Blastopirellula marina: one gene and its partner. The main gene of each other region encodes a partner of the protein of the gene in region 2 in a complex. Links are inferred from orthologs where the notes say so. Each region holds a gene or a part of one and is shown on either strand. Other genes may lie near its edges.

Region 1 (11,253 bases), on a different replicon or contig from region 2:
AGTGGCAATCGAGTCGGAGATTGCATGGGATGATCTGCCGCAAGTTAATACAGGCGAAGAGGTTATGGCCTTGATTGCGATGGATGAGTCGAAATTCCCGCTCGATCCGTACGGATACGATGAGTACAACAACTACTTCGAGCCAGAAATTTACGACTGGTTTGTATTCGTAACGGATGACCTGACCGTTGTTTACGTCTACGAAAACAGCGACGTTCTGCCTAGCAAAGTGGATCCGGTTCTGTTGGCCGAACAGAACGCCCAGCCTGTAGTGCCTGAATCGTTTCAAGTCTTTGTAAGAGAACAGGTTCAAGCAATTGCTTCCGGTGAAATTGCCGTCAGCAAGTTGTTCTCGGCAATCCAAGAGCGTTGGACGGCCATCACACAGCCGATTGCCATTGCGTCCCTCAGAAAAACGGAACTGCTGCCGGCCCATCGTGTCTCGCAGCTACAAGATTTACTGCGATTTTAGTAAGTCAATTGCTGAACGCAGTTTATGTTGTATTATGCAAGGGAGCATGTGCTCCCTTGCGACCGTTTTGGCATGGCAGATTACCTCAATGTGGGGATGCCTGCAGGAACGACCCGTTTCATCTATTTTCTCAAAATGTTAATCCAGCTAAACTTAAGCGGATTCGATGTTTTTTGGTGGCAGTATTTGCAGGCGGGAAATAGAATTAGGATCCAGACTGGGCGGTAATCCTTGCGCTATCCTTATTTGAGGAGCAGGTGCAGTTTGTGGATTACCTGTTTACAGCCAGCTGACCTGCGACCATTTCGGAACAGAGTCGCAACGAACAACACTTCTCACCATTTCTTTTTTGGAGTTTCGACTATGCCTAAGCGTGAGCACTTCGAGCAGTGTCTCTCGGCATTTTTGGCAATCGGGCTAGCCGTTTTGATGGTGGCTCCCGCTGCGGCGGGCGATGCCACTCGCGTCGCAACCTATCAGCAAACTGCCGGGCCCCGCTACTTCGCCATGAGTGTTTCTCTTGATGAGAAACCAGAAGCCAGCCCATCGGAAGTTGTGGTGGTGGTTGATACTTCTGCCAGCCAGGCAGGCGTTTACCGAACCGATTCGATCGCCACCGCTAAGGCGCTGATGGCTTCGTTGCCATCCGATAGCCGGGTTCAACTTTTTGCTGGCGATATCATGGCCGTTCCGATGACCGGCAGTTTCGTTTCGCCTCAAGGCAGTGAAATCTCCGAAGCATTCGCCAAGTTGGAAAAGCGTGCTCCTCTGGGGGCGACTGACCTGGAAACTTTGATTGAAGACGCTGTTTCGGTCTTCACGAAGTCTGGCAAATTGAATCGCTCGATTGTCTATATCGGCGATGGTAATAGCAAAGCAAATTTCCTCTCGCCGACTGAGTTAGAAGAAGTCGTTGGCACGCTACGCCGCAACAAAGTGGCGCTGAACTCGCTGGCAATTGGACCAGAGCGTAACATCGAAGTTCTGGCTACCTTGGCAAATCACTCCGGCGGCATGGTTGAAGTTGATAATCGCGAAACTCCATCGGAAGAAGCTGGCGTTCGCTTGGCTGCCGCCGCGACCACGCCGGTTATCTGGCCAGCTTCGGCCAAGTTCTCGGCCAACGTAGTTGAATCCTTCCCAAAACAATTTCCGCCGCTGCGTGCGGATCGCGACTCAATCGTCGTGGGTGTGCTCGACACCGATGGCGTAGTGAGCGTCGAAGTTAAAGGTAGTGGTGCTTTCGCTCGGACTTGGACCGGAAAACCAGAAGCTACCAATGATGATCAGGCCTACTTGCCGCAGTTGATCGAACTGGCTCGTAAAGATGATGGACTGAACCTGCCGACAGTGGGTTCCGGCGGTCTTCGCGAAACGGCCAGTGTGTTGATGGCTTCCGCCGACCAATACGCAAAGCTGGGTGGTCAGGCTCTCGCTGCTGGCGACAAAGTTGGTGCTGCACGTCTGGCACAAGCCGCCATGGAAATCGATCCAGGACATCCGCGGGCTCAAGCTGTCGCCAAGGCGGCTGCTAAGTCCGATGAAAAGACGAAGACCGAAGAAAAGGCTCCCGTTGATCGTGGTGCCTCGGTCCGTCGTATTCCCGTTCACTTTGTGGCTTTCCAGAACGATGGATCGGACGATTCGGCCGCACCGCTGACGCTTGGCGAAGATGACGGTCAGTTTCTGAATGAGGTTGATCTGAACACCATTCGTAGTGCTCGTATCATCGAAGCAGAAGTGACCAATCGTTTGGCCGCTGCTCGTGGTCGAATGACCACGGATCCTGATGGGACACGCAATGCATTGAAGCTGCTTCTGGATAACGTCGAACGTGCTCCAGATCTCAGCCCAGATGTGCGTGCTCGTTTGCGTAACCAGATTATCGCCGCAATTCGTGAATCGTCTGCCCGTGCGGTGGAAGTGGAAGCTCGCCGTGCAGAGGCAGCCGAGCGAGAAGCGATCGCTCGTGAACGCATCGCTCTGACCGAGCAGCTACTTCGTGACGAAGAACGTGCTCGTGTCATCATGGAAATGTTTGATGCGTTGATGGACGAAGGTAAGTACAGCGAAGCCCTGCTCAGTGCTCAAGAAGTCCGAGCGATGGACCCTTACAATCAGGCTGCCGTCGCAGGCGTTGAGATTGCTACCATCGTCGGTAACTATCGTTCGATCACGGCTCTGAAGGAACTGCGATATCAGCGATTTGTCGACACGATGTTCGAAGCTGAAAAGTCCAGTGTTCCATTCCCAGACGAACCACCAATCGTCTACCCAGATGCTGAATTCTGGGAAGAGATTTACTATCGTAAGGAAAAATATGGTTCGGTCGACTTGGCTTCGACGGGAAGTGCCGAGCAAAAGATCTTCCAACAACTCGAATCCGAGACCAAGATCCAGTTTATCGACACGCCGCTGGAAGAAGTGGTGGGATATCTGAAGCAGTTGCACGGTATCGAAATTCAGATCGATAACCGAGCACTGGAAGACGTTGGTCTATCTACCGACACGCCTGTCACCCGTAACATCGAAGGTATTTCGCTTCGCTCTGCTCTGCGTCTGATGCTGAAAGAATTGGACCTGACGTACATCGTGGCCAACGAAGTGCTGATGATCACTACTCCAGAAGAAGCCGAGAGCGAACTGATCACGAAAGTGTATCCAGTGGCCGACCTCGTGCTGCCAGTTTCCGCTCAGATCGGTACCCTTGGTGGCGGCGGTAACGGCGTCGGCGGTGGTATCGGCGGTGGCGGTGGCGGTAACGGCTTTGGCGGTGGCGGCGGTAACAATGGTTTCGGCGGCGGTGGCGGTGGTGTGTTTGCCGTGGCCGACGAAAAGGCTGTCTCCAAAGTCGAGGACGTGAAGCCCGCACAAGAGCCAGCTGCTGACGCTTCGTCCAAGCCGGCTGAAGCCCAGCAGGAAGCTTTCATTCTCCAGGTCAACGAAGGCGAAACTCGGCTTCAGGCGTGGGAACGAGCTTTTGATTCGCAAGCCACGATTCCTGCAGCTGCCGTGCGAAGCGAAGTTCGTCGTGCGATGGCCGCCAAGCGTTACAGCGATGTGACCGGGGTCATTCAACTCGCTCTGCGTGACGGTCAGCTTCAACCTTGGATGTACGAAGCAATGGCCCTGGCCATGCAATTGGACCATGCTCCAAAGCAAGACATCGAACGTGCTTTGATGAGTGCAATCGATTTCTCGGGTGGCCCGAATCACATGCTGGTCGTTGCACAGTTGATGACGCGACTGGACCTGGATGCCCGTGCGTTAAAGCTTTACCAAGACGTCTCCCAAATGGAGCCGCTGCGACCTGAACCCTATTCCTGGGGCTTGGAAGCTGCAAAGCGTCTGGAAGACGAAGATGCCATTCGATGGGCCTGTATCGGTATTCTCTCGCAGGAATGGCCGAAGGAGCATCTCGATATCCGTCAGGAAGCTTTCAATACTGCGAAAGCTCAGCTTCAGAAGTTGCTGGCGGAAAAGAAAAATGACGTGGCCGAACGGTTCAACGAAAGCATTCGAGAAGCACTCGTTCGCGATGCGATCGTAAAGGTGACCTGGTCGGGCGAATCGGATCTCGACTTGATCGTCGAAGAGCCTAGCGGAAGCGTCTGCTCGCAGCACAATCCTCGAACCATCTCGGGCGGTATCTTCCTGGGCGATGCTGTTTCGTCCCTGGCCGATGCCGGTACTGATGGTGCCTACGAAGTCTATGTTGTCCCCAAGGGTTTCAAGGGTGACTACAAGATGCTCGTCCGTAAGGTCTGGGGCGATGTGACTGCCAGCAAGATCACAGTGGACGTGTTCACCAACTACGGTACTGAGGATCAGCGCCACGAACGTCAGCAGTTGCAGCTTGGCAAGGACGGTGCTCTTGTGACCTTCACTGTGCCGGAAGGCCGCCGGAAGGAAAGCCTGTCTGAACAGCAGGTTCAGGTTGCTGTAGAGACTCAAGCGGCTATGACTCGCGAGTTGATCGCTGCCAAATTGAACAATGCCGCTGAAGGCTCGACTGCTTCGGAAGAATACGTTGCCGATGTTGAGGAAGGATCGAACGATTTTGTTCGTCGCGTCCGAAACTCGGTGGGTTATCGTCCTGTGATCACGACCCTTCCGGAAGGTGCAAACTTCTCGGCATTCGCCGTGGTTTCGGCCGACCGTCGCTATGTGCGATTCAATGGTACGCCGTTGTTCTCGTCGATCGGCGAAGTGACCTCGTACACCTTCCAGGGTACGAACACGGGGGCCATGACCAATACCAACGTCAACTAGTTTCGCTGGTTGGCCCAGGGGCAAAATCTTAGAAGATTGAGCCCCTAATTACGAATTAAGCCGGGTAGTGCGTCGAGCGAGAGATCATCGACCTGCCCGGCTTTTATTTTTTCTACGGCGATGGCACCCAGGACCGCGTTGTCTGTGCATAGATGCATAGGAGCGATCAGTAGCTCGCCACCGGCTGCGGCGACTTCTTCTTCTAGTGCCGCACGGAATCGCTTGTTGGCCGCGACGCCCCCTCCTACGCAGATCCGCTGAATTCCGGTCTTCTTCATGGCCTGCATCGTTTTACCAACCAGGCAGTCGATGACCGCCTGTTCAAAGCTGGCAGCAATGTCCGCTTTACGCTGGTCGTCAATTTCCAGCGACTTGAAGTTGACTGCACCAGGGCCAGCGATTTCGTAGCGTACGGCTGTCTTTAATCCGCTGAAGCTGAAGTCGAGACGCGAAGAGTCGTTTAGAAACGGGCGAGGAAACGCAAACGCTTTGGGGTTACCGTTCAGAGCACACTTCGAGAGCGAAGGGCCGCCTGGGTAGGGAAGGCCAAGCATCGAAGCGACTTTGTCAAAGGACTCACCAGCGGCGTCGTCGATCGTGCCCCCCAGTGGTTCGAAATCGAACGGACTCTTGCAGTGGTAAATCGTCGAGTGGCCGCCACTGATAATCAGCCCGATGCAAGGGAAAATCGGCTTTTGGAAGGCCACCTGGCAGGCATAGATATGCCCTTGGAGGTGATTGATTCCGATCAGCGGCTTGCCGAGCAGCCAGGCCAGGGTTTTGGCTGCCGTAACGCCCACTAGAAGTGAGCCAGCAAGACCTGGCATGTTGGCGACCGCAACGGCATCGATATCTTTTAGTTCGATATCGGCTTTCCGGATTGCCTCGTCGATGACGGGCAAGCAGCGTTCCAAGTGGGCTCTAGCCGCGATTTCTGGAACGACGCCGGCAAACCTCTGATGAAGCTCATCCTGCGAGGCGACGACCGAGGATAACACCTGGAGATCATCGGTAATAACGGCGGCTGCAGTCTCGTCGCAGGTCGATTCGATCGTCAGGATTTTCATCGCTTGAGCGTGCGGTTCAGGAAGATGAAATCTCCGCCTTCAGTTGTTCAAGCCCTTTGCTTAATACCGGGTCGATTTCCGAAAGATCCGGTTGTGGGGCAGGCGGGTGTGGAATGATCGTATCCTGATCCCGCAAGCGACGGTAGGTATGGTAAGCCACTTTCTGTTCACGGCTCATCTTTACGTCCATTCCGTCGTCTGGGGAAACGCCCCACTTGTCGCTTTCGGTATCCCCTTCGAATCGGTGGATCTTTTCGCCACTGGGACGCTGATAACCGGCTGTCGTAAGCTTCAGGGCGCTTTTGCCTTCCTCGAGTTCAATGATGTTCTGGACGCTTCCCTTGCCCCAGCTTCGTTCGCCGATAATCGTTGCTCGGTCGTGGTCTTGCAGGCAGGCCGACAAGATTTCGCTGGCACTGGCGCTGTAGTGGTCAATCAAGACGACCATCGGAAAATCGGGCAAAGTTCCTTCCTTTTCGGCCGTCCAGACACGTTTGGGGGAATTGCGTCCCTCGGTGCTGACAATCTTTCCGTCTTCGATAAACATGTCGCAGATCTCGACCGCTGAAGTCAAAAGACCGCCAGGGTTAGACCGTAGATCGAGTACAAGGCCCTTCATGCCGTCATCCAGCAGGCGTGTAATTGCCTTATGCAGATCATCGGCAGTGTGGCGGCTGAATGCAGAGACCCGCACGTAGCCGATCTTGTCGGCATGATCGAACATGTAGTCCCAGTTTCCGCCTTCCAGGCGTTCGTCCCCCATCACTGTTTCAATCTGGACCATTTCGCGACGGACGCTCACCTTTTCGCTCGTGAAGGTACTGGGGTGATAAACGGTCATGGTGACTTCGGTTCCCACTGGCCCTTTCAGCTTCTTAATCGCATCGTCGATCGAAAGGCCCTTGGTCTCTTCCCCTTCGATATGGGTAATGCGATCACCAGCGATAATCCCCGCTGCGTAGGCTGGCGTACCAAACAGTGGGCTGGTCACCACCAGGTGCCCGTCCCGGGTTGAAACTTGAATGCCGATACCACCGAACTCGCTGTCCACGCCAGTCTTGAACCGTTCGAGGTCTTCCGGTGCGATGTAATTGGAATAGGGATCGAGCTTAGAGATCACGCCTCGAATGGCGGCTTCCATCAGCGCTCGACGATCGACGTCCTTGACGTAGTTTCGGTCGACCTGATCAAGCGTATCCGCGAACAGTTGAATTAGCTCGACGTACTCTTCGTCGACATTCGCATAGACATTTTCAGGATCAGTGGGGGATTCGCTTTTAGCGACTTCCGCGGCGGATAAGAAGTTGGACGCTCCGAGGGTAGCAATCAGAACGAACAAGAAGCGGTATTTCCATGGCATGGAATGACATCCTCACCTGAATGACTGATGGACTAGCGCGAATAGGGTTCAGCTGCGCGCAAGTATGACCTGGGAGAAATTATAGGACCCAGGGAAAAATGCGGCAATTGAAAGACTGATGAGCCGGTGATTAGAAGTCGTACCAGATACCGAATCCGATTTGCTGCTCAAAATTGTTGTAGAACGAATTCTGAGTGCTATCGCCGTTGTGATAATGAAGCCCCATGCGTAGGGTACGGCCTGGAATGTCCCCCACCCAGGCCCAACCAGTTTGCACGACAAAGCTTCCGCCGAAATTTACTTCCTGACGTAGATGCGTACCCACGGCCAGGAAAGGTTCGCCCCAAGGGCCGGTTCGCTCGTTGGGAGCCCATTCAACACCGAATTGGAATTCCCAGGGGTCGGCGACTAAATGGTAGAACGCCCAGCCCACTTCGCCATAGACTCGCAGCTTGGTAGTGAAGTAGTAGGAATGCCCAAAGATGAGCAGGTCGTGTGCGTAGTTCAGGCGGTCATAGCCTGGGTTCTTCAGCAGGAACTCGTCACCCAAGTGAGAGCTTAGGTGGTAGTAGCCGAATCGCGAGCGATGGCGTGGATTGTCGGCGTAGCTCCAGGTGAGCTGAGTGCCGGCACGAAAATCCACTGATCGAACGTCGACGTCCTCGGGAATGTCAAGCCGAACGTGAGCAGAGCCTTCGACATCCCATTGAATACCGTCTGAAAGAAAAGACGAATCGCGACCGTATCGCAAAACACCAAAACGACCACCCAGATTACCGTCGAGCATCGAGTTATCGTCGGTGATTTTGATCAGTTGTGCTGAGAGGCGAGATTCTTTCTGTCCAGTCAGATATGACTTATAGACCATACCAGCAGGTAAGATAGACCATTCGTATGGGGCATCTTCTTCGACCATCGCGAGTGGTCGTTCGTAGTATGAATCTGAATAGGTAGGCTCGATCCACTGCGACTGACCGGGACCTGGCTGATTGATCATCGTCAGGCCACCATTAATGATTGGCTGTCCCAACGGATTTTCGTAGGCGACCGCCTGGATTTGAGGTGCCCGCTCATCTGTGGGAAAATCGAGAATGGGTTCCAGGTACTGGGATCGTTGGCCCGGAAATATGTTCGTCGGATCAGGCCAGGCAAGTCCGGTCTGCGCACTAGCCAGTGAAGGCAGCGCGAGACTGCTGAGAATCAGAATGACTATGAACCGGACGTGAAATATCATCGCAAGGTGGGGAGTACCTGATAGCATTTTGTTTAATACATCCGCGATAACCATGCTTATCGGCATAATCGGGTACCGAGGATGACAGCGAAGTGTAACGAGGTGCAAGGCGGACCCCAAGATCACTTTTTATCAAAATAGTGCATCGGTAAACTAAATCTGATCCCCCGTTTTTTTAAGGCAAGAAACGTCTTCCATGGTTCTCTTAGAATTCAGTATGTCTCCGCTTAATAAGGGAGATTCCGTGAGCGAATACGTCGCGCGAAGTTTGAAAATAATCGCTGCTAGCGGACTCGATTACCGTTTGCATGCGATGGGCACTATCATCGAGGGGGAAATCGAACAGGTGCTAGCGGTGTTGCAGAAATGTCTAGAGGCCATGTCTGAAGACTGCGATCGCATAACCTGCACAGCCAAGCTGGACTATCGCCGAGGCTACCAAGGTAGGCTCGATTCGAAGGTGAATAGTGTCTTGGAAAAGGTGGATGTGCCCTTGAAGACGATTCAAGCTTCCAGCAAATCGGAATAGAAATCGGCCCAAGTATGGATACACCTGAAGTAGACGTTTGTGTGGTGGGAGGCGGAATTATCGGCCTGGCGACCGCTTACCAGATCACGCGTCGTTTTCCCGATCATCAGGTTATCGTTCTGGAGAAAGAGAAGGTGCTCGCGCAGCATCAGTCTGGTCGTAACTCCGGTGTGTTACATTCAGGCATCTACTACAAGCCTGGCTCGTTGAAATCGATCAATTGTCGCGAGGGGCGATTGGCGATGCAGAACTTCTGCGAGCAGCATGATATTCCACACGAAATCTGCGGCAAGGTAATTGTCGCGACCGAAGAAAGCGAGCTTGGACGCCTGGATGATATCTACCAGCGGGGGCAAAAAAATGGGGTCGATTGCGTCAAGTTGAATGTCGATCAACTGCGGGCCATTGAACCATATTGCCGCGGAATTGCAGCCGTCCAAGTTAAAAATGCCGGCATTATCGACTATCGTCGCGTTTGCTTTCGGTTGTGTGAACTCATCCTTGAACACGGCGGCGAGATTCATACGAATACTCGCTTGCTAGGCGTTACGCACGTCAAAAAACAGGTAATTCTCGAAACGAACAACGGAGCATTTCAAGCGTCGCTGGTGGTCAACTGTGCTGGGCTGCAAAGCGATCGAGTCGCCAAAATGTGCGGCCAACAGCCCGAGGTGAAAATCGTTCCATTTCGAGGTGAATACTACGAGCTTTCCGAGAAGGCACAGCATTTGTGTCGAAATCTGATTTACCCGGTACCGGATCCTGCGTTTCCCTTCTTGGGTATCCATGTCACGCGGACAATTTTCGGAAGTGTCGAATGTGGCCCGAACGCGGTTCTGGCATTTGCTCGCGAAGGGTATCGAAAATGGGATGTCAATTTACGGGATCTTTGGGATGCCGTCGGGTATCGTGGCCTTCATAAACTTGCCGCGAAACATTGGAGTGTCGGCTTCGAAGAGATTCGACGATCCTATTTCCAGTCAGCCTTTCTCGCCTCGCTGCAACGCCTTGTTCCTGCCGTACGTGCTAAGGACCTGATCGCTGCCCCGGCTGGTGTGCGAGCACAAGCGTTACGTAAGGATGGATCATTAGTCGACGATTTTGTTATTCAAAAGGAAGGCAATTTTATCCACGTTCTCAATGCTCCGAGTCCAGCTGCGACCGCTTCTTTGAATATTGGTGCCTTTATTGCCGAAAAGGCGGCCGATGTTTTGGATGCGTAGGCGTGAACCTTCAGGCGACCAATGGGGACTAATGCGTTCAAATAAGGAAATGAACGGAATAAAGAGGAGACGTCATGAATCGTCGTCAATTAACGCAGTTGGGAGTTCCGGAATACGCTTTGACCGAAGCAGTTAAAGCCGTATCGAGCGCCGCGACCACGCATGGCCTGCGCGGTGCCGATTTAAAGCGGCAGGTGAAGGAAGTTCTCGCTGCGCCGAACGCGTATGTGAACGATCCTTGCTACGGTCCGTTGGCCGCTGTGTTGACGGAAGACCCGACTATCGAACCACTGCGTGAAAAGGTTGACTACCGTACCTGGGGTGACGACATCGACGAGATGGCTCATGCGCAAATGCGCGAAGCCTGTAAGTTGCCATACGTTTCGGGTGCTGCTCTGATGCCGGATGCGCACGTGGGATATGGCCTGCCAATCGGTGGTGTTTTGGCCATGGAAGGGGCTGTTGTGCCGTACGCGGTTGGTGTCGACATCGCGTGCCGCATGAAGCTAAGCGTCTTGGACACGAAGCTGGAGTCGCTTGATTCCCGGTTTGAGGACTACTGCCTTGCGCTCGAAAAGGGAACGCGGTTCGGTGTCGGTTCGGTCCATCAGAAGCCGCAGCAGCACGACGTGATGGACGAAAACTGGAACATCTCGAAGGTGACTCGCCAGTCGAAGGACAAGGCATGGCAGCAGTTGGGAACGTCCGGTTCCGGGAATCACTTCGTGGAATTCGGTGTGCTGACGATCAGCGAAGGCGATGTATCAGATGATTCGTTCGATTTGAAACCAGGCGAGTACGTTGCACTGTTGAGCCATAGTGGAAGCCGTGGTGCAGGCGCGGCCGTTTGCAGTACTTATAGCAACATTGCGCGCACGAAGTTGCCGAAGAAGTACGAAGCATTGAAAAATCTGGCGTGGTTGACGCTGGATAGTGAAGAAGGTCAGGAGTACTGGGAAGCCATGAACCTGATGGGACGCTATGCGGCGGCAAATCATGAAGTGATCCATCGCCTGGTAAGTCAGCTGGTTGGTGCTGAGATTGTTGCTGGAGTCGAGAACCATCACAACTTTGCCTGGAAGGAAATGCACGCTGG
Region 2 (11,176 bases):
ACGCTGCGGATTCACGATCGCGGCATTCGCGACGGGCTGATGCTGACGATGATGGAAGAACTGGAGCCTGGCTCGGCGGAAGACAAAGCGGCCGAAGAGCAGCGTCGCCAGGCAGCGATGTCGACCTTTGCCCGCAGCTGCGGTGTCGACATGATCCACACGCAACACGTGGCGAATCTGGCTATCAGCCTGTTTCGTCAGATGATGCCGCTGTTCAATCTGCGAGAGACCGACGACGAAACGATCTACGCGGCAGCCATGCTACAGGACGTGGGTTACCTGATCAATTACGAGAAGCACCACAAGCATAGCTACAGCTTGATTGTTAACAGTCAGCTACCAGGCTTCTCGCGTCATGCGCTGGAAATTGTGGCCAATGTGGCGCGGTATCATCGTGGGGCGAACCCCAAGAAGAAGCACACGAACTTCACGCGTCTGAGCGAAAGCGATCAAACGCGGGTCAAGCAGTTGGCGGCCATCTTGCGCGTGGCCGGGGCGCTCGATCGCAGCCACCGCCAGCAGGTTTCCAAGGTGGAAGTTACCAAGCATCCCGACCACGTCTATGTTTCGATCGAGGCGACCGGCGACCCCGAGGTCGATTTGTGGGCAGCCCGATCTCGCACCGAGTTGTTTTGCAAGGCATTCGAAACCGACATTCGGTTCGGGCTGCATCGCCCCGCCGTCGATCGTGTTATGAATGACTAGAGTTTAGCTCCATGGGAAAGAACACCAATTGGCTGGGTACCATCGAACCAGGGCACCCCATTTCTGAAGTGGCCAAGGAAGCGATCAGCACGCGTTCTGCCCGCATGCTCGAGTACTTGCCGCTGGCCGCGAATCGCTGGAAAGAAGATGTCGAGTATGTCCATTATTTGCGGACATGGTCGCGCCGCACGCAGGCCGCACTCCAGTTGTTTGCGACGCTGTTGCCGCTGAAGCGTTCGACGCTCGTTCGTAAGGCAACCCAGAAGCTGCGCAAAGCAGGCGGCGATGCCCGTGATTTGGATGTTTTCACCAGGCGGATTCGCAAAGCCAAGTTCGTTATCGGCGACGACGACAAAGCCGAGGTGCTGACGTTTTTGAAGGGCCTGCGTAAGGCCGCGCAGCCTGCGTTGGTGCAAGCCTGGGAGTGGGCGAAATCAGAAGACCTGGCCAAGAAGTTTGAAGGGGTCGTCCTGCGGACCCGGTGGCGCGAAGTCGCCGAAGAAGAAACGTTGCAGCAGATGGCACCTACGTTGCTCGAACCGCTGGTGGTTCGCTTCTTTCACTTCTCGCAAATGCTGGGCGAATCGCCTGAGTCGCTGCATCAAATGCGAATTGAAGGAAAGAAGGTCCGCTACGCGATGGAGCTGGTCGAAGGGGGCTTTCCCGATTGTTTTCGCGAAGAGCTGTACCCGGCGTTCGAAGAGGTGCAGTCGAAGCTCGGGGCGATCAACGACCATCACATGGCCGTCGAGAAGATCCAACGCTGGCAGAACGAAACGGCCACCAAGAAGTTCCCGGCGTTTCTGTTGCAACTGGCCGACCACGAACGTATCCAGTTCGACGAGAAGGCCGAAGCATTCCGGGTCTGGTGGACCGAGGCCCGAGCCCAAGAGCTGAAAGAGCGCTTCGACCGATACCTGGGCGGGCTCGGCTTGGCACCGATCGCTTAGGGACGCTCTTGGCGTACCAACTGGCTGATCTGCTTAAACTGCGGCGTGCCAGCGACGCGGCACCATTCAAACAGCGCGGCCTCGGTGGTGGTCAGCGTGACGCCGGTCGATTCCATCCGCCGCAAAGCAATCCGGCGATCGTGCTTGTAACGGGAACTCACCGCATCGGTCGCCAGGTAAACATCGTACCCCAGCGAAAGCAGGTCAAGTGCGGTCTGCTGCACGCAGACGTGGGCTTCGATACCGGCGATCAAGATTTTCGGCCGGTTAAGCTCTTCCAGCTTGGCGATCACCGATTGGCAGCTGCTGAAGTGGAGCTTGTCGGGCATGTCGCCCAGCTTGGCGGCTAGTGGCTCGACGGTTGCTCCGAGCCCTTTGCGATACTGCTCGGTACCCAGGGCCGGAATGCCTAAGATCTCTGCCCCATCGAGCAGCCGGCTTGCATTCCAGACAACTTGCTTGGCATCGGGAATCGACGGCAGTAATTTTTCCTGCATGTCGATCATCAACAGCACGGTGTTCTCAGGCGTCATCAACAGCGGATTAGGAAGTGGTTCAGACATAAGGTGTGATGGGGATAGTTTGCGTTTGAATTCGTTCTTAAGCACAGGGGCGCGAAACAAGGTTGAAGTCGTTCGTGCAGTTTTCACTGCGATATGTCGCCCCCTTGGGGCTGACGAAAGAGGCTGGGGGCACACAGTCCTTTTTTCTTTCTCTTATCCGCGCCCATCTGTGTAATTTGTGGTTTATCCTCTTTCTTCTTCCCTCGGTGCTCTCTGTGACCTCTGACGCTAGTCCTAGCCGACTTGCTCAAATTGGGCCACAATACAAAGCCAAGACCTTTAGCCTAGCAATTGCATAGAAAGCTCGCGAGGACACCCTCATGCGAATTCGTTCGACGACCATTCTGGCCGTGCGCCACAAAGGTGAAGTCGCTATCGGCGGCGATGGCCAAGTTACCATGAACACCAGCGTAATGAAATCGGACGCGTCGAAGATCCGGCCTCTGCTGGGCGGGAAAGTGTGGTGCGGTTTCGCAGGCTCCACGGCCGATGCGTTCGCGCTGATGGAACGCTTCGAGTCGTTCCTCAAAGATTTTCCCGGCAACGTCCCCAAGGCTGCGACCGAACTGGCCAAGCAGTGGCGCACCGATCGGGCGATGCGGCGGTTGGAGGCGCTGATGGTGGTGGTCGATGCGAATCAGACGCTGCTGCTCTCTGGCACCGGCGATGTCATTCAACCGACCGACGGCATTCTGGGGATTGGCTCAGGGGGCAACTACGCCACCGCGGCGGCCAAGGCGCTGGTCAAGCATAGCGATCTGTCGGCCGAAGAGATCGTCCGCGAAAGTTTGCTGATCGCCGCGGCGATCGACATTTACACGAACGATAACATCAAAATTCATCGCGTGGAGATGGACTAATGTCACAAGCTAATCAGGAACTCACGCCGCGCGAAATTGTGAAAATGCTTGATGCCGATATCGTTGGGCAGAACGAAGCGAAGCGGGCCGTCGCCATCGCGGTGCGTAATCGATGGCGGCGCAAGCACCTGCCCAAAGAACTGCAGCAGGAAGTTTCGCCGAAGAATATTATGATGATCGGCCCGACCGGCGTGGGGAAGACCGAGATAGCCCGCCGCCTGGCGAAGCTGACCGGGGCTCCGTTTATCAAGGTCGAAGCAACCAAGTTCACCGAGGTGGGGTACTACGGCCGCGATGTCGAAAGCATGGTCCGCGATCTGGTCGAGAACGCAATCGGCATTGTGCGCGAGACCGAGCGCGAAGCGGTGAAAGAGGAAGCCCACCAGCGGGCTCAGCGGCGGCTGCTCGATCAGTTGATCTCTCCCCGCCCTGCCCTTTCGACCGGCGAAGCGGACGAGCAAGAGAAGCACGAGCGTTCGCGCCAGCGGATGAAAGAGATGCTGGAATCGGGCCAGTTGGAAGACCGCACGGTCGAACTAACCGTCGAGCAAAAGGGGACGCCGGTGATGATCGGCGGGATGGGCATGGAGCAGATGGACATGGATCTGCAAGGGATGCTGGAAAAGATCATGCCTAAGAATACGACCCGCCGCGAAATGACCGTGACCCAGGCTCGCACCGTGCTGATCGAACAGGAAACGGAGGCGCTGCTCGATAAGGAACGGATTTACGAAGCGGCAATCGAACTGGCCGAGAACCTGGGAATGATCTTCCTGGACGAGATCGACAAGATTGTCGCTGGCGAAGGGAAAGCCGGGGCTGACGTTTCCCGCCAAGGGGTGCAGCGCGACCTGCTGCCGATCGTGGAAGGCACGACCGTCCAGACAAAGTATGGCTACGTGAACACCGATCACGTGATGTTCGTCGCCGCCGGTGCGTTTCACAAGGTAAGCCCCAGCGACCTGATGCCAGAACTGCAAGGCCGCTTCCCGATCCGCGTCGAACTATCGGACTTGACCAAGGAAGATTTCGTGCGGATTCTGACTGAACCGAAGTCGTCCCTCACGCGGCAATACGTCGAACTGATGAAGACGGAAGAAGTGGCCGTGCGCTTCACGAGTGACGCCCTGGAAGAGATCGCCTCGTACGCGTTTCAGATCAATCAAACGACGCAAAACATCGGAGCCCGGCGGCTATACACGATCATGGAGCGCCTGTTGGAAGAGCTGAGCTTCGAGGCCCCTGACATGAAATACAGCACGGTCGAGATCAACGCCGCGTACGTGAAGCAGCGGCTGGATGACGTGAGCAAGGATGAGGACCTGAGCCGGTTTATTTTGTAGGTGTGTCGCGTTAAAGCCGCGGAATTCTAAGGGAAAGAAGATCATCGTGAAGTATCTCATTTCATTCCCCAGTGCTGCCATGAAGGTACCTGACAGCGAGATGGAAGCGGTCAGTCACGACTCGCATGCCGTTGTTCGCGAGGCGAAGGAAGCAGGCGTCTACGTTTTCGGCGGTGGCGTTGATGAAAGCGTGACGCCTGTTCTCGTATCGGCCGATGGCTCCGTCACTAAGGGAGGCTATACGTGGGCACCTCCGCTCAACGGTGGTTTTCTGGTACTCGAAGTGCCATCACGTGAGGAGGCGATCGCCTGGGCCGCACGTATCGCGAAAGCGTGTCGCTGTGATCAAGAGCTGCGAGTATTCGGGTTTGATTCCGAGTCGTAAGGTCGGAGCATTGCTATGCACCCTGCTAGAGGTCGTTTCACAACCTCCTGAAAACCGAAAAACCAGCGAGTGGTCGTTACCGCCGACTGATATAGCTTCGCTTCGACGCCAACACCAACCGCCAAATAAGCCAAGTCGAAACGGTGATGAGCATGATCAAACGCCGCCAAGGCAACTTCGTTTGAGGCAAATCCGGCTGAAGTCGACACAAAGAATTGCACCGGAAGTCACTGACCCACAATGGACGACTCTCTAGTGGGGTTGAGTTTTCTATAGTGCCTTTCCATCTCATTTTTCGCCTTCTCCTTGTATACTTTGCCCGAAATGCAATTTTTCTTTTCGCATTCTATTGACCCTCCATGCGTTTTTTTGCATATTTATTTAATAGTCCGTAAAGTACTTCCTTTGGGTGTTTTGCAGGCAGTGGTCGTCTTGTTTTATTTCCTTTTCTTTCTCAAATACAAGGCAATTAATCAATGTTCTTATCTCGAAATCGGTACGCGTTTACACTTGTAGAATTGCTTGTTGTGATAGCAATCATCGGTGTACTTGTTGCTCTGTTGTTGCCAGCGGTGCAACAAGCCAGAGAGGCAGCGCGAAGAGCTCAGTGCACGAACCATCTCAAGCAATGGGCACTTGCCGCACACATGCATCACGACACGTACAGCGAATTGCCGGCACTAGGCTCTGGACTTCAAAATCGGGTCAGTTGGATTGTCTATCTTCTTCCATTTATGGAACAAAAGAACATTTCGGAAATGATCAAGGCCGGTGGAACGGCTGCTTCTGTGAACGGAACAACAAACTATAGTTCCGGACCTGCAGTTCCATGGGATACGAACTATAAGCCGTGGGTAACTCGATTTGAAGTTCGCACGTGTCCCTCTGATCCTGAAGGCTCACGGGAAGATGTAGCTCAGCCAGGTGGGCTGAGCTACAGGGCAAATATCGGCGACAGAATTGTTGACTATGCTAGAGCGGACTACATCCAATATTATCGTGGGGCGTTCCGTTTCCGAGATCCATTAAAATTCCGTGACTTTACCGACGGCTTGAGTAACAGCATTCTTCTTGGGGAACGTGCCATCTGTGCGCCAGGCGATGGACGTAACGCCAAGACGGGTACTTATCTTCGGGCTGACAAGCCTGCAGGCTGTATTGCGAACTTAGATCCTAATAACCCCAAACAATTCCAAGCCACGGGAACGGCTTGGGACTTTAGTGGTCGCCGATGGGGTGACGGGACCTTTCTTTACAGTTCGATAACAACCACAGCCCCTCCCAATTCTCCCTCTTGTTTAGGTTGGGGGTCCGGCGAACACAACTTTGCTGGCTATCCTTTGTCAAGCTACCACCCAGGCGGTGCTATGGTGGCATTCGGTGACGGATCAGTTACGTTCATCTCGAATACGATCGATGCAGGAGATCCGACACTATCCATGGCTTCAGCACCACCAGCTGGCGGCGGAAGCAGCTTTGGAGTGATTGGATCACTTGGCTCTATTTCTGGCGGAGAAACAATTCCTGCTTTGTAGGGATTGCTTTTCGCATAACTTTGCCCGATATGAGAATTTCGTTGTGACAAAGCAGAGCCAAAGGTCTCTGTTTTGTTGCACGTCTCAGTTCAAGTTCAGATTTGAAGGCAAACCATTCACGCGATTTGTATATTTCTCCAAATAATTAACAGGGCATGAGCAGTGATGAAATCATTCGTAGGATCAAAAGGGAGAATTGCTTTTCCGCTTCTAGTCGGATTTATTTGTCTTGTTCATCTCACTGGATGTTCCTCCTCGGGGTTAGATGTTCAGCCAGTAACGGGAACAGTGACAATCGATGGAAAAGAAGTGGGAGGCGCCATGGTTATCTTTAAGCCCAAAATGGAAGGCAAGACTGCATCTGGGATAACGTTAGCGAATGGAAGTTTTCAGCTTTTCACCTTGAATGCCGATCGAGATGGTGCCTTAGAGGGCGAGTACGTGGTGTTGATCTCGAAAACCATTGAGGTCGATGAGAAAGGAAACGAGATTGACTACGACAGCATGCAGAATCTCGATCCTCTTGCTCCTCTCCAAAAACCAGGGAAAACGGTTTTCTTGATTCCTGAAAAGTATGCAGCCGTAGATTCTTCTGAGTTATCGGTCACGGTTCAACGTGGTAAAAACCATTTCGATTTTAGTCTTGAGCGGTGATGCTTGGCAGCATAAGACCGCTTGGTTTTGAGGTTCATCCCCTTCTTTTCATTTTATGTGTGACATAGCCACTAAGCATGATCGCTCTAAATTGGTTTCTCAATCGAGTGACGAAGTTGCCTTTTATGTGCCTCTGCTTGGCTTTGGCTGCCCAAGTTGCTAATGCCCAAGTGATCGGCCAGGCTGAAATCGGGCCAAACGGGTGCGGGCCTTGTGCTGTCGTCAATAGTCTATCGATGGCAAAAAATGCCAAAGTGTTGGCCTTGCTCGAAGGGGATAGTCTTCAGGATCAGGCCCAGTCCTTCATCAACGATTTTGGCGACGGAGAATCCATTCCGTACGGCGCGCGGAGAGCGGCTTACACCAAAGAGAACGGAGTCGCTGACGTCGATTTGCTGCAAATGTTGCAAAAGATATGGCCGCAAAATCAAACGCCCAGCGTCTCGGGCACCTACCTTAACCGCGAAGATGACGAGTCGCCTGAAGAGTTTGTCAAGCGTTGCCACGCTTTGATGTCCGCATCGATCGACCGGGGCTTCCATCCTTTGCTGAGTGTTCGCGCCATGGCTGCCGAGCATAACAAGAAGGATGACAAGTATGAATGGAACAGCAAAGGTGGGCACTGGATCGCCATTCATGCGGTGGGTGAAGTCACAAGCGATCAGCGCGGTTTCACGTTTTCTTTCTCGGATTCTTTGTCGGGAAAGATTTGCACAGGCTACCTGTATATTGACCTGGAACGTCCTGCCGTTGTTCCACTCGACTTTACGGCCGACGACAAGGGAACCGAAAAGTGGAATTGGGTTAGCAACAGTAAGACGTTGACTTTGATTGCCCCGGACATGCCTTTGGGGACAAAGAGAGCGAAATGGCATGAAAGGACGTTTATTGCCGTTCGTTATCTGATCTCTGCGGAAGATTAATTGGCCGGCGGCACTTGATCCAATCAATCGCGTATGGAATCGGTTGCGGCTGCCAGGTGCCGATTTCCTCGTGCGTTGTCTTGTCCCAAACGCAAATCACCTCGATGTCCGGGTCGAGCTGCACGCCGAACTGGATGGGACCTTGCTGGCAGATGGCCCACAGGTCGTCAGTTCCATCGGTGTTGCGATAGAACGTGAACGACCTGGCAAGGCTCGGAAGTTGGTTGTATAGCTCCGAGAAGAAGTCTTGCCCGAAGCCTTGGTACCGCCCGGTGGCCTCGGCGTGGCTTTCTTCCACGAAGTTCAGCGAGGCAGGCAAGAGTTCAGAGCGGTTCATGGCCCAATCCTTGGTCTATCGGATTTGGCGAAAGAATTACAGCGCGTCCTTCACCAGCAGCGGAACGTTTTCCAAGTCGGCCCCGACGGACGAGATCGTGAACTGCCGGGCCGTTTCTCCCAGCACTTCGATATCGATCCGCAGGTAATCGTGGGGCAGGCAGTTGACGACGCGGTCGGCCCATTCCAAAAGGGTGATCCCTTCGGAGTCGAAGTATTCTTCCGGGCCGAGTTCCAGGAACTCGTCGTCGTCTTTGATGCGGTAGACGTCGAAGTGGTAGAGTGTTTTGCCGCCAAAGTAGCGCTGCATGATGACGAACGTCGGGCTAATGACATCTTCGGCCGGGATGCCCAGCTTATCGGCCATCGCTTTGACCAACCGCGTTTTGCCGGCACCCAGCGTGCCGTTTAAGGCCACGACGGTGCCTGGCGGGATGGCATCGGCCAGAATGCTTCCGAGCTTGGCGGTATCGTCTTCGCTGGTGGCTTCCCAGGTAATGGTGCTCATGGCGGCTTGCTAATTAACGGTGCGAAAAACCTTCAGGCTTGAGGGGCAGCCGCTGGCCCGATTCGTCCAGCAGGTACATTTTGGTGCCTGGTTGCATGGTTCCTATTTTTGTCACTCGCGTTGCTTCCGTCCATTGGGCTTGCAACGGGTCGGCTTCTGCCGCAGGGACAGTGAATAGCAGTTCAAAATCTTCGCCGTTGTCGATCTCGGGGCCTTCTCCTTTCGGCAATTGTCCATGGTCACACGACGCATTCGTCGATTACGTGAAATGGCCAGGCATCGTGAAATGCCTTGTCTATTTTACTGTCTGACCGGTCATGGATTTATTTCATTAGTTTTCAATGGTTTCTTCTTTGTCGTTGTGGGGTGAAATAATGATATCACGTGACAATGGCATTAATGTTCGATGAATGCGTTCGTTCTGGCTGGACGAAATAATGGCAATGGTTACCTTGTACGTTCACGTGCTGATGACTGGAAGTCAAATTTGTTGATTAAGCCAGGGGTGTTGATTTCGATCGGCGCGCCCCTTGATTCGTGCGTTGCAATCGTTTGTTTGTGGCTTGCTTAACGGATCGAATGGACTTGAGAAGTCATTGTGCTTCTTGCGTTTCGCACTCCCTCCCCTAGCGATGAACTTCATGCCAAAACGTTCCTCGATTTCGCCGTCGCGACGCAGTTTTCTTTCGGTAACCCCCCTGGCAAGCATGGCGTTGCTGTCCGGTGGCTATGCATGGGGCGATGATTCAACCACGCAAACGCGGACACCCTACGCTGATATCGATTGGGATTCCGTTGAGGCGATTGGCGGGGTTACGCACGCCCATTGCCGGTCTCAGCGTTCGCTTGACATGCTTTGCCGCCGAGGGCTTCGGCACTTGGCGATCTCCAACTACTATCCTTCCGCTCCTTGCAAGCCAGACGAGCGAATTGGCCAATACAATGTTGGCCAAGATTTCTGCACCATCCCAGGCGAAGGCTACGTTTATCGCCAGTTTCGCTGGAACGAAATCATTCAAGATCCCAAGTTGGGTTGGTACGACAAACTGCCGGTGTCGTTGCAGGAAACGATTCCATTTGAAGTCGGGGGACCTTGCTTCACGCAGATTCCATCCGATGTCGTGATCTGCCCCAATGCTGAACATCACTCGATGACCGATTCAAATGGTCATTTCAATGCGGTCGGTTCCGAGTTCTGCAGCGGCACATTCGATGCTCGTAGCAAGTACATGCTCAATAAGTATGGCTACAAGATGGGAACCGGCATGCCTTGGAAAGAAGCTTTTACAAGAATGTTCGCGGATCTTCAGTTTGCCGACGGCGGCGGCGTGACGATCAATCATCCAACCTGGAGCGGCACTTCGCATGAACAATTGCTTGCTTTGCTTGATTTTGATCCCCGCGTTTTAGGAATCGAGATCTGGAACAATACGGCCGAGATGCTAAACGGCAAAGGATGGTCGCTATCAGAGTGGGACACCATTCTGGCCAGCGGGCGTCGCTGCTACGGCTTTGCGGTTTCCGATCATGCTCATAATTCGGATCCGGATTTCCGTGGGCAAAACGTCCTTTTGGTCGATGCCAAGACGCCAGCGAAGGATCTGCCGGCGGCCTGCTTGAGAGCGTATCGCAATGGCAATTTCTACGCTTCGCTCAAGGGGCGGATCAAATTGACTCGCTTGGAAATAACCAACGGGCAACTTCGAGTTGAAGTCTCTACGCCATGTAAGATTCGCGTCGTATCTGCCAAGGGGAGACTGCACGAGCAGTCGGGCCAGGTTTGCCATTGGAGTTTACCAGAGGGTTCGGCCGTGCTGGGAAAACACACGTACCTGCGCGTCGAGGCGGCAGAAATAGATGGTGACGACCAGATCTTTTCTCAGGCGTTGCCTTTGGCATAGCAATGATTCGGCGGATTTGTAAAGCGTTTATCACTTTCAGTTACTACGTTTTAGAAGAGAGCAATGAAAGTCACTAAAAAGAAATCGGCGTTTACCTTGGTGGAACTGTTGGTAGTCATTGCGATTATCGGCGTTCTTATTGCCTTGCTTCTGCCGGCCGTGCAACAGGCTCGCGAGGCGGCTCGCCGTACCCAGTGCAACAACAACCTGAAGCAATTGGGATTGGCGATGCACAACTACCACGACACCTTCCAGTCACTGCCGGCTGGTTGGATTGATGTGGGTAGCAGCAACAACTACATGGGCTGGGGAACGTTCCTGTTGCCGTTTGTCGAACAGTCGGCCCTGTACGACGAGATGAAGGCGGCCGGTGCTTACAAGCAGGCCTGGTTCAATATCACCGCCATGGATCCTTTCGCGAAAACGGTCGTGGATGCGTTCATCTGCCCTTCAGATCCTTCCGGTGGACTGAACAGTCACCTGCATGACTATGGCAAGTCGAACTATACCGGT

The links.
Region 1: the proteins of tsaE (region 2) and tsaD are in contact, whole or in part, in a crystal structure (PDB 6N9A), measured with the Thermotoga maritima proteins. The link is inferred for Blastopirellula marina from one-to-one orthologs. Residues at the interface, in WP_004082108.1 of Thermotoga maritima: Leu37, Gly38, Lys46, Lys57, Val59, Lys60, Ser61, Thr63, Phe64, Thr65, Leu66, Met67, Val69, Pro71, Tyr82, Arg83, Leu84, Asp86, Asp88, Phe89, Asp93, Ile128, Asp130, Glu131, Arg134; in WP_004082750.1 of Thermotoga maritima: Cys10, Asp11, Arg49, His50, Leu82, Gly84, Gly135, Gly136, Glu154, Thr155, Leu156, Asp157, Asp158, Ser159, Glu162, Asp165, Lys166, Arg169, Leu170, Tyr175, Lys213, Thr214, Leu217, Tyr218, Gln221, Arg222, Asn324.

What each region holds. Positions count from the first base shown.
Region 1 is NZ_PUIA01000057.1:363,123-374,375, reverse strand. The notes cover bases 3,801-6,701. They hold tsaD (tRNA (adenosine(37)-N6)-threonylcarbamoyltransferase complex transferase subunit TsaD), read right to left. Parts: upstream 5,812-6,701; coding sequence 4,789-5,811; downstream 3,801-4,788. Other genes in these bases: C5Y96_RS18630 (S41 family peptidase), read right to left, coding at 5,828-6,701; C5Y96_RS27625 (hypothetical protein), read left to right, coding at 3,801-4,744. Outside these bases: C5Y96_RS18645 (hypothetical protein), read left to right, coding at 1-472; more of C5Y96_RS27625, read left to right, coding at 836-3,800; more of C5Y96_RS18630, read right to left, coding at 6,702-7,171; C5Y96_RS18625 (DUF1207 domain-containing protein), read right to left, coding at 7,302-8,405; C5Y96_RS18620 (MTH1187 family thiamine-binding protein), read left to right, coding at 8,602-8,934; lhgO (L-2-hydroxyglutarate oxidase), read left to right, coding at 8,949-10,157; C5Y96_RS18610 (RtcB family protein), read left to right, coding at 10,232-11,253.
Region 2 is NZ_PUIA01000035.1:351,677-362,852, reverse strand. The notes cover bases 7,028-9,851. They hold tsaE (tRNA (adenosine(37)-N6)-threonylcarbamoyltransferase complex ATPase subunit type 1 TsaE), read right to left. Parts: upstream 8,763-9,851; coding sequence 8,292-8,762; downstream 7,028-8,291. Other genes in these bases: C5Y96_RS11355 (hypothetical protein), read left to right, coding at 9,404-9,851; C5Y96_RS11365 (hypothetical protein), read right to left, coding at 8,776-8,991; C5Y96_RS11375 (hypothetical protein), read right to left, coding at 7,881-8,255; C5Y96_RS11380 (hypothetical protein), read left to right, coding at 7,232-7,918. Also shown: C5Y96_RS11420 (Ppx/GppA phosphatase family protein), read left to right, coding at 1-705; C5Y96_RS11415 (CHAD domain-containing protein), read left to right, coding at 717-1,655; C5Y96_RS11410 (hydrolase), read right to left, coding at 1,652-2,218; ATP-dependent protease subunit HslV, read left to right, coding at 2,539-3,078; ATP-dependent protease ATPase subunit HslU, read left to right, coding at 3,078-4,421; C5Y96_RS11395 (YciI family protein), read left to right, coding at 4,468-4,806; C5Y96_RS11390 (DUF1559 domain-containing protein), read left to right, coding at 5,283-6,341; C5Y96_RS11385 (hypothetical protein), read left to right, coding at 6,507-6,995; more of C5Y96_RS11355, read left to right, coding at 9,852-10,663; C5Y96_RS11350 (DUF1559 domain-containing protein), read left to right, coding at 10,727-11,176. UniProt on the Escherichia coli protein: Required for the formation of a threonylcarbamoyl group on adenosine at position 37 (t(6)A37) in tRNAs that read codons beginning with adenine.